DNA from 3 places in the Nonomuraea sp. NPDC050786 genome. Region 3 is predicted to be linked to each of the others. Evidence: riboswitches for the same ligand, from Rfam matches in the RefSeq annotation. Region 3 holds a riboswitch; each other region holds the start of a gene.
The links. A riboswitch is a leader RNA that binds a small molecule or an ion and turns the genes downstream of it on or off. The one in region 3 is predicted to bind cyclic di-AMP.

Region 1 (3,265 bases), on a different contig from region 3:
CCCGGCCGGGCCATCGCCGTGGTGTCGTCGGACCGCGAGGTGGCCGAGTCCGTCAGGCGGATGGGAGCCAGACCCGTTCCGTCTGGCCTGCTGCTGCGCAGGCTGGGCCGGGGCTAGATTACGGCCTGGCCGTCCATCACGATTTACCTCTTTGGGTGAGACCTCACCCGCCACTTCTGTACTATTTCGCCCCAGACATCATCCCTGGGAGGCGACACAGTGAGGTTTGGCAGGGTGCCGGTGGCCGCGGGTCTCGCGTTCGGGCTGATCCTGTCCCCGATAGGTCCGGCCCTCGCTGATCCCAAGCCGACGCTCCGGCAGGCCAAGGCCAAGCTCGAGAAGCTCAACGACAAGGCGGACAAGGTCGTCGACCGCTACAACACCGCCACGGAGCGCTTCAAGGAAGCCAAGAGCGCTTACACCAAGCTGAACGACAGCTACGAGCGCAAGCTGGCGACCGTCGCGGACCTGCGCGCCCAGGTGATCAACATGGCCGTCAACGGCTACAAGCTCGGTGCCTACCCGACCTCCCTGCCCGGCCTGGTCAGCACGGACGACCCCTCGGCGCTGCTGACGGGGCTGACGCTGGCCGGGCAGATCTCGAAGGAGGAGGCGGCGAAGCTGGCCGCGTTCGACCGCGAGAACCGCGGGCTGAAGACGGAGCGGGACAAGGCGGAGCAGGCGCTGGAGGCGGCGGACAGGGAACGGGACGGCGTCGAGAAGGAGCGCAAGGAGGTCATGAAGCTGATCAGCCAGCAGAAGAAGCTGCTGGACAAGCTGAATGCCTACAATCCCGGCAATCCGCACAGCGTCGGCATCAAGTACACGGGTCCTGCCTCGGGCAACGCCGCCGCCGTCCTGCGCTTCGCCTACGCGCAGGTCGGCAAGCCGTACGTGTTCGGCGGCACCGGACCGAACGGCTGGGACTGCTCGGGCCTGACCCAGGCGGCGTGGCGCGCCGGTGGCGTGTCGCTGCCGCGTACGACGTGGCAGCAGTGGGCGTGGGGGGCCGGCCGCAAGGTCTCCCTGAGTGAACTCCGGCCCGGGGACCTCATCTTCAGCAACGGACTGGGCCACGTCAGCATTTATGCCGGCAACGGGCAGATCGTCCACGCGCCCCAGACCGGCGACGTGGTCAAGGTCGTCAAGCTCTCCTCTTACGGCAGCGGCCTCGTGGGAGCCATCCGCCCGTAACCGCCTTTTCTCCGGTCCCGCTACGGGGCCTGTCCGTTCTTGGAACGTTCCAGAAGAAATGTGACAAACGCGACATTTGCCACCTGACAAGCCACCCTGAAGCCAAATGTGAGCAGTGTCACATTCCGATAACGGAACCTGGCGTTCCAGCAGCGGCTTGTCATCTGACAGCCCCCTTTATCTGATCTTTACAGCGCATGTCTCGCTTTGCTGTTTCTTGACGGTTCCGCATAGCTTCTGGCGTCGTCGCGTTGAACAAGCCATGTCCTCCGCGCCCTGAAGATCCGCCGGTTGCCGCCCCTATCCCCGTTTCACCTTGATCGGGCGGTGACCTGCCGAGTCCGTGCAGCCAGGAGGCACGGAGCCGGGGACCCAGCGATCCCAGTAGTCCCCAGGGATCAGGGGTGAATCGGCGCCAGTCGCGCCGTAGGGCTACTTCCAGGCCCGAACCCGTCAGCTAACCCGGTAGGCGTTCGTGGAAGTCCCAAGGAGAAATCCTGTCTACGTCCCCGCATAACCCCCGTCTGTCCCGCCTTGCCCTGAGTGGCGCAGCGCTCACGATGACCGTGACGGCCGGAGGTGTGGTCCTCCATGCCCCGACGGCTCAGGCGGCGACGAACACGGCCGCTTCGGCGGCCACGGCGGCCACGGCCGCCCGCACCTCGAAGTCGGCCAGGGCCGCGGCGCTCAGAGCGGCCAAGGCCGCCCGGCAGAAGTCCAAGGCCCGCAAGGCCGTCGCGGTGGCCAAGCACCAGATCGGTGACCCGTACCGGTACGGAGGCACGGGTCCTGGCTCGTTCGACTGCTCCGGCCTCGTCCAGTACGCCTGGAAGAAGGCCGGCGTGCGGATCCCGCGCGTGGCGAGCAGCCAGTTCGTCCGCATCAAGAACAAGGTCTCCTGGCGGCACCTCAAGCCGGGCGACCTGATGTTCTTCAGCGGGCTCGGCCACGTGGGCATGTACGTCGGCAAGGGCAAGATGGTCCACTCGCCGCGGACAGGCGAACGGGTACGCATCGACAAGCTGAGCAGATGGCGCAAGGCGTCCTTCGTCGGCGCCGTCCGTCCCGGCATGTGACCGAGCCCCCCGCCCGAACGCGTTTCGGGCGGGGGCTCGCTCTTTTGCGCTGAAGTCTCCGTGGGCCGACTACGATCGGGCGTCGTGTCCGGGTGGGTGAGTCGAAGGTTGGCGATGGTCTCCATCGCGCTCCTCGCTCTCGCCCCCGCCGCCGCCCCCACCCTCGATGCGCCGATCCTGCCGCCGCAGGCCCGCGGGCTGTGGCGTGACGGTGCGGTCGTGATCCACGGAGCGCGCTCCGTCGTCGTCGGCCACCACGCCCCGGAGGGCGAGCTCCACGAGCTCGCGCGCCGGGCCGACGCGGCAGGGCGGCGGGTCTCGGTCGTGCTCGGCCGGCCGGTACGACCGCTGATCGTCGTCCCCCGCTCCGCCGCGGAGGCCGCCCGGCTGGCCGGGGTGGGACAGGTCGACGGGCTGGCCGCGCTGGCCGACGGCGGCCGGGTGATCGTCGTCCCCGAGCTCTTCGCCAAGCTCAACCCCACCGGCAAGGACGTCGTACTCGCTCACGAGCTCACCCACGTCGCCGCGGGCACCGACCACCTGCCCGTCTGGCTCTACGAGGGGTTCGCCGACTACGTGGGGTACCGCGACTCCGGGCTCCCCGTGCGGACCGCCGCCGCCGAGCTCGCCGCCGAGGTGCGTTCCGGGCGGCTCCCAGGGGAATTGCCCGGACCTGCCGCTTTCGCGGCCGACGGTCGGGACCCCGTACGGCTCGCGCGGGCGTACCAGGAGGCCTGGCTGGCGTGTCGCTTCCTCGCGGACCGGTTCGGTGAGGGGACGCTGGTGAGGCTCTACCGTGATGCCCGGGCAGCCGGCGTCGATCGGGCGCTCGCCGCGCTCGGGCTGTCCGCGGCCACGCTGACCGCACGGTGGCGCGACTACGTGCGGGACCAGCTCGCGTGAGGGAGAGGAGCGGCGTGGACGTTCACGCTCAAGGGGGGCAGGGGCATGGGGAAGGTATCTCCGTGAACGGGGACGGAGCGCGTGAGGCCGCC
Region 2 (3,265 bases), on a different contig from region 3:
GGTCCGGTATGTCGGGTTCAGCCCCGACGGGCAGCGAGTGGCGAGCGCGGGCGTGGACGGCACGATCCTGATCCAGAACGCCGACGGGACCGGCCACCCTGTCATGCTCCGCGGCCACCAGGGCCTGGCGTGGTGCCTCGCCTTCAGCTCGGACGGGCGGCGGCTGGTCAGCGGGGGCAACGACGGCACGATCCGCATCTGGAACACCGACGGGACCGGAGACCCGATCGTCCTGCGCGGCCATCAGGGCGTGGTGTGGAGCGTCGGCTTCAGCCCGGACGGGCGGCAGGTCATCAGCAGTGGCAATGACAACACCGTGCGGATCTGGATGCCGGCCGAGGGGCGCGAGCCAGTGGTCTTCAGCGGCTCCGGCACCGCGGTCAATTCCGTGAAGTTCAGCCCGGACGGGTGGCGGCTGCTCTCGACCTACGACGACGCCACGGTACGGATCTGGCACTGCGAGGTATGCGGCCCCATGCACCAGGTCCAGGCACTCGCCGCCAGGCGCACCATCCGCGAACTGACCCCCGAAGAACGCAGGAACTACCTCGAACCATCCCCTTGATCTCGGCTGTTCGGCGAGGACGATGCGATTGCGACGGTACGCGATCGGCGTGGTGGACGCGTCCCGAGACTCAGGCGCGGAGTTCGGCGCTGCTGCTGCACGCTTCGTCGATTCCTGGTACGTCGTCCGTCGCGCAACTGGAGGAGCACTTGAGGCCTTGACCGTGGAGGCGACGGCCGAGCAGCTGGGCGGCTGCGACGTCCCGTTGACCGCCGGCCGACCGGCGTGGCAGCTTGCGGATCATGAGATTACAGGTCGCCCGTGCCGCCGCCGTCGGAGCGCTGCTCACCCTGACGGCATGTACGCCGGCAGACGGTGGCCGGACCGGGCTTATGCTCGGCGCGGGCGGCCATTTGACGGTGGCGGTGGCCTGGTGCGACCAGGCGCCGGATTCGGTGGTCGTCTACCAGCACTCTGGTGGCGAGTTGCTCGATCAGGCCACGATCAGCGGTCCGGCCCTGCACGGTGAGAAGATCGGGTTCATCGACCTGGATGAGCTGCCCAAGGGCTGGTCCGTGACGGAGGGCGATCTCGACCTGCGCGAGGACCGGTTCTACGAGATCAGGGCGCACAAGACCGGAGTGCAGCTCAGCTACGGCGGGGTCACGCTCAGAGCCGGCCATGAGAAGGGCCTGCACCGGGACGGGATCGTGATCCAGCACTACGACGACGGCTCCGAGTACGGCTACGACGTCAAGCTCACTCAGGACGACCTGAGAAATGCGGCCAAGGAGGCGTGCTGAGGGCCGGCCTCGGCGGGGGCACGTCCAGGCGACCGATTTTTTACCAAGTCCCGCATCCCTTACCGGCACGGCACTTCAGCGCCTTTCAGCCACCGGCACCAGCAAATCGGATTTGCCCTACTTGCACTATCTATGGGCATATGTCTATCTTTTGCCTAATCGCGACATGGATGTGACGAGCTTTCACCACATCGTTGCCGCTTGGTTGACCGGACCGTGCGCTGCTCTTCGCGGGCAGTGTCCGGCCGCCGAATCCGCGCCTCGCGGAGCCGGGGACCCACCTTCTCGGGGTGAATCGGACGCCAGCCCAGCCTGCGCCCGTAGGGCACTTCCAAGCCCGAACTCGTCAGCTAACCCGGTAGGCGGCATGGAAGCAAGGAGTCAATGCCGTCATGCCCGAGCCTCGGCTTGCCGCAATCGCCCACACCCTCAAGAACCGCCTCGATCCCCTCACCCAGCGCCTCAGCTTCGCCGTCGCGGGCGCGATCCTCGCCGGAACCACCGCCATCGCCGGCATTGCCGCCGTGACGCTCGCATCGCCCGCCGGCCAGGTCCCGACGCACGAAGCCCAACCTGAGAGCGCGTCTCTCACTTACGGCCTGGACATCTCGAACTACGAGCCCCTGTACGACTGGAACGCCAGCGCGGCCCAGTTCGGCATCATCAAGGCCACGGAAGGCACGAGCTTCCGCGACGCCTCCTTCGCCAGGCACTGGCTCCAGCTGGGCAAGAAGGGCATCGTGCGCGGCGCCTACCACTACGGCCACCCCCGCAACGACCCCGTCGCGGAGGCCGAGCACTTCCTGTCCGTGGTGAACGCGCAGCCCGCCGAGCCCGGCGACCTGCTGGTCCTCGACCTGGAGACCACCGACGGCAAGTCCGTCGCCGAGGTGAACGCCTGGGCCAAGACGTGGCTGTCGTACGTCAAGGCCAGGACGGGAACCACCCCGATGTTCTACAGCGGCTGGAACTTCGCCAACACCTACGGCAAGGGCCTGGCCGAATATCCGCTGTGGGTCGCCCACTACAGCAAGGCCAAGGGAGCGGTCACCCCGCCCGCCGACTGGAAGTCCTGGACCATCCACCAGTACACCGAGTCCCCCATCGACCAGAACGTCTCCGCGCTCACCGCCGACCAGCTACGCGGCCTGGGCCGCCACGCCGCCTGAGCAGCGCGGCGGTCGGCTTGACGCCTGGGTTCACCCGCTGACGTACTGGTCGGCGTAGGCTTCAGAGGGTGCGATGGGCGTGATGACGTCTATCAGGACGCCGTTGGGATCGGCCACGATGAAGTGCCGCTGGCCGAAGTCCTCGCTGCGCAGTTCGAGCTCAGGTCGCAGCCCCTCACCGGCGACGAGCCGGTCCCACTCGGCGTCGACGTCCTCCACCTCGAAGTTGAGCAGCAGCCCCTGCACCGGCGCGCGATATCCCTCGGGCAGCGTCGGGTGGGTGTGGTCGAGCAGCGCCAGTTCGTACGCCACCGGCCCCGGCCGCCGCAGGCTCACGTACCAGTCCGCCTCGAAGGTCGTCTCGAAGCCGAACAGCCGGGTGTAGAAGTCGTGGGACTCGGCCAACCGCGAGGTGCCGATGACCGGATAGAAGCTGGTCAGGATCACGAAAACCCCTTTCACATACCGCTGGTATGCGAAGGTACAGTATTGACGTACCACCGGTATGTCAACGTGGAGGCAACTCATGACCGACGGGGCCAGGGCCCGCCAGCGCGAGCAGACCAGGCGCGCCCTGCTGCGCGCGGGCCGGCGGCTGTTCGCGACCCGTGGCTACGCCGCGGTCGGCCTGGCAGAGATCGTGCACGCCGCCGGCGTCACCAAGGGCGCGCTCTACCACCACTTCGAGAGCAAGGCCGAGCTGTTCCGCGCCGTCCTCGAACACGTACAGCAGGAGGTCGCTCAGCAGGTGGCCGCGACCGCCGACGCCGAGGACGATCCCTGGGAGC
Region 3 (3,265 bases):
ACGACGCGGCGCTGGTGGTGTCGGAGCTGGTCACCAACGCGGTCCGCTACGCGATGTACGCGGCGGGACGGCGTGAGATCGAGCTGCTGCTGATGCGCGTACAGCCGCACGTGCTGCTGGCCGTGGCGGACCCGAGCGACGAGGTGCCGCGCCCCAAGGAGCCGGACTTCATCTCGGAGAACGGGCGCGGCCTCTACATCGTCGAGACGTACAGCCAGTGCTGGGGCTGGGACCCCCTCGCCCGCGGCGGCAAGGCCGTCTGGGCCCTGTTCCGCACCGAACCCTGATTCAGTTGTCACGGCGGAGCCGGGATCGCTCCGCCGTCGGGCCGTCATTCTCCGATCGCCCCGTCGATGAGCTCGCGTAGCAGGTCGGCATGGCCGTTGTGCCGGGCGTACTCCTCGATCACGTGGACGAGGATCCAGCGGTGCGTGCAGTCCTGGCCGTTGCGGTCGCCGACGGCGTCCAGCGGCTTGGCGGCCGAGATGGCGCGCGCGTGCCCGATCTCCTCCTCCCAGGTCGCGAAGGCCTCCTTGACCGAGGCGGTGTCCACGTCGTTGAAGTCGGCGTCGTTGTCGCGGTCCTTGTCCCAGAGCTTGGGGAGGTCCTCGCCGTTCAGCACGCGGCGGAACCAGACGCGCTCGACGTGCGCCAGGTGCCTCACCAGCCCGAGCAGGGACAGCGTCGAGGGCGGGGCGGAGCGCAGGCGCAGTTGCTCGTCCGACAGGCCGGCGCACTTGAAGGCCAGGGTGGCCCGGTGCCACTCGAGCCAGTTGTTCAGCACGGTGCGCTCGTCGCCGGTGAGCGGCGGGGGTATCCGGGAGTCGTTCATGGGGTTTGACCCTATCTGGAGGCGGCCGGAGCGCGTTCAGTTCATGGAGATGTGCACGTGGTCGTAGTGGTTCTCGGTGATGCTGCCGCGGTCCGCCATGGCCCGCCAGCCCGAGCCCATGTTGATGCGCTGCTTCCAGATCACGTACTTGACCCCGAGCTTGCCCTGGTTCGCGAGCGCCCACGCCGCGATGCGGTCGCCCAGGGCGTTGTTGGCGGCCGAGGGCGTCGTGCCGCCGGTGCTCATCATGAAGTCGCAGGCCCGTCCCAGCGGGTGCTCGCCGCTGGAGCCCGAGCGGAAGCAGCCCACCTCGTACGGCAGCTTGAAGTTCTTCGCCACCTCCGCCTTCATCAGCCGCGTACGGGCCGTGATGTTGTCCGAGCCCGTGGGCAGCTCCGGCGCCCAGCTGCCGTTCGCGTTGCGGCCCGGACCGAACGGCACCAGGTCCTTGAGCTTCTTCTGGATGTCGTCGATGACGTCCTGGGCCTCGTCCCGCTGCGCGGACACCTCCTTCGCGTCCGCGCCGATCTGGACGGCGAGCGCGGCGGCCTGGTCGGAGGCGCTCTTCTTGTCGTCACGGGCCTTGGCCACTCCCTGCACGACGGCCTGCTGCTCGGCCGTGAGCTGCTCCAGCAGGGCCGCGCCGCCGCCGTTGGCCGAGAGCAGGACGGCGGGCACCGAGGGGTCGTGGTTCTGGTAGCGCATGCTGGCGATGTCGGCGACCCGCTGCTCGGCCGCGGCCAGCGTCTGCTCCGCGACGGCCAGGCGCTCCTTGGCGGCCTTGGCGGCCTGCTGCGCCTTGGCGAGCTCTACGCGCTTGAGGTTGTACTTCTCGATGAGCTTGTCGACCTTGCTGTTGAGCTGCTTGAGCTGGGCGCGGAGCTGCGCCTCCGACGGCTTGGGGGCCGCCGACGCCGCGGTCGCCGGGAGGAGGGCGACGGCGGCGGCGGTGATGAGGCCGATGGCCAGAGTCACGGGGGACACGCGGGACACAGCCGCCACGTGGAATGATCCTCTCCCTCTGCCGGCCGGGTTAGCTGACGGGTTCGGGCGCGGAGGTGCCCTACCGACACGTGGTCGGACTCACCCCAGAACTAGGTGGGTCCCCGGCTCCCGGGCGACACGCCCGGGATTAGGCGCGCAACGGTGGTGACAACCGGTGCAAAAGGGATGCTAGTGGTAGATCACGAGTAATGCGACCCTAACTAGCAATCTAATAGTGATCTACTTGTGATCGAAGCATACGCGCGGCCTCCTCCGGCAGCACGTCGTTCACGAAAGCTCCCATGGCCGACTCCGACCCGGCCAGGAACTTGAGCTTCCCCGGCGCCCGCCTGATGCTGAACAGCTCCAGGTGCAGGTAAGCGAGATCGCGGTCCCGCCGCACGGGCGCCTGGTGCCAGGCCGAGATGTACGGCATCACGACGCCGAACAGGCCGTCGAAGGCCCGCAGCACCGAGGTGTAGAGCGGCGCGAACGCCGAGCGCTCCTCCTCCGACAGCGCGGCCAGATCGGGCACCTGCCGGTGCGGGTAGATGTGCACCTCGTACGGCCAGCGCGCGGCGGCGGGCACGAACGCCGTCCACAACTCGTTGGCGGCCACCACCCGCGTCCCCTCGGCCCGTTCGGCGGCCAGCACGTCGGCGAACAGGTTGCCCTTCGTGTAGCGCCTGGCGGCGTCGAGCTGGAGCTTGGTCCTGGGGGTGACGTACGGGTAGGCGTAGATCTGGCCGTGCGGGTGGGCGAGCGTGATGCCGATCTCCTCGCCCCGGTTCTCGAAGCAGAACACCTGCTCCACGCCCTCGATCCCGGACAGCTCGGCCGTGCGGTCGGCCCACGCCTCCATGACCAGCCCGACCTGGTCGTCGGAGAGCTTGGAGAAGGAGGACGAGTGCTCAGAGGTGAAGCAGACCACCTCGCACCTCCCCGCCCCCGGACGGACCTCACTCAAACCGCCCACATCCTGATAGGTACCGAAATTTCCGGAGAAGGAGGGGAAGCGGTTCTCGAACACCACCACGTCGTAGTCGTACGCCGGGATCTCCGACGACCGCGTGTCCGACGACGGGCAGAGCGGGCACTCGCTCGCCGAGCCCGTCGGCTGGAACGTCCGCGTCTGCCGGTGCCCCGCCATCGCGATCCACTCCTCGGTCAGCGGGTCGTAGCGCAGCTCCGAGGCCACCGGCCGGGGGTCGAGCGTCCGCCGGTCGAGCGCGCTCCTGTCGGCGTCGTCACGCCGGTCGAAGTAGATCAGCTCCCGGCCGTCGGCCAGATGGGTGATGGTGCGTTTCAAGGCGAGCCCTCCGCGATGATCAGTTCTCCGGCCCGTTCGGCCAGCTCCGTGCGTGCGTCCTCGGGCAGCCCCGCGTCGCTGATGACCACGTCGGCCTCGCCCAGCTCGGCGATCGTGCTGATGCCGACGGTGTTCCACTT

Region 1: it holds a riboswitch for cyclic di-AMP, as region 3 does, so the genes downstream of both, AB0H84_RS06240 (C40 family peptidase) here and AB0H84_RS42715 (hypothetical protein) in region 3, are expected to answer to the same signal.
Region 2: it holds a riboswitch for cyclic di-AMP, as region 3 does, so the genes downstream of both, AB0H84_RS43115 (GH25 family lysozyme) here and AB0H84_RS42715 (hypothetical protein) in region 3, are expected to answer to the same signal.

Annotation. Positions count from the first base shown of each region.
Region 1 covers NZ_JBFAHJ010000002.1:399,491-402,755, reverse strand. Annotated here, with positions in the region: gene AB0H84_RS06250 (NYN domain-containing protein) at 1-117, shown strand, start outside; gene AB0H84_RS06245 (NlpC/P60 family protein) at 220-1,194, shown strand; cyclic di-AMP (ydaO/yuaA leader) riboswitch at 1,518-1,681, shown strand; gene AB0H84_RS06240 (C40 family peptidase) at 1,755-2,270, shown strand; gene AB0H84_RS06235 (hypothetical protein) at 2,385-3,173, shown strand; gene AB0H84_RS06230 (M48 family metallopeptidase) at 3,236-3,265, shown strand, end outside.
Region 2 covers NZ_JBFAHJ010000034.1:77,207-80,471, forward strand. Annotated here, with positions in the region: gene AB0H84_RS43105 (hypothetical protein) at 1-565, shown strand, start outside; gene AB0H84_RS43110 (hypothetical protein) at 808-1,308, shown strand; cyclic di-AMP (ydaO/yuaA leader) riboswitch at 1,545-1,688, shown strand; gene AB0H84_RS43115 (GH25 family lysozyme) at 1,701-2,477, shown strand; gene AB0H84_RS43120 (VOC family protein) at 2,508-2,924, opposite strand; gene AB0H84_RS43125 (TetR/AcrR family transcriptional regulator) at 3,004-3,265, shown strand, end outside.
Region 3 covers NZ_JBFAHJ010000033.1:116,427-119,691, reverse strand. Annotated here, with positions in the region: gene AB0H84_RS42725 (ATP-binding protein) at 1-287, shown strand, start outside; gene AB0H84_RS42720 (DinB family protein) at 332-832, opposite strand; gene AB0H84_RS42715 (hypothetical protein) at 869-1,816, opposite strand; cyclic di-AMP (ydaO/yuaA leader) riboswitch at 1,841-1,981, opposite strand; gene galT (galactose-1-phosphate uridylyltransferase) at 2,046-3,125, opposite strand; gene AB0H84_RS42705 (DeoR/GlpR family DNA-binding transcription regulator) at 3,122-3,265, opposite strand, start outside.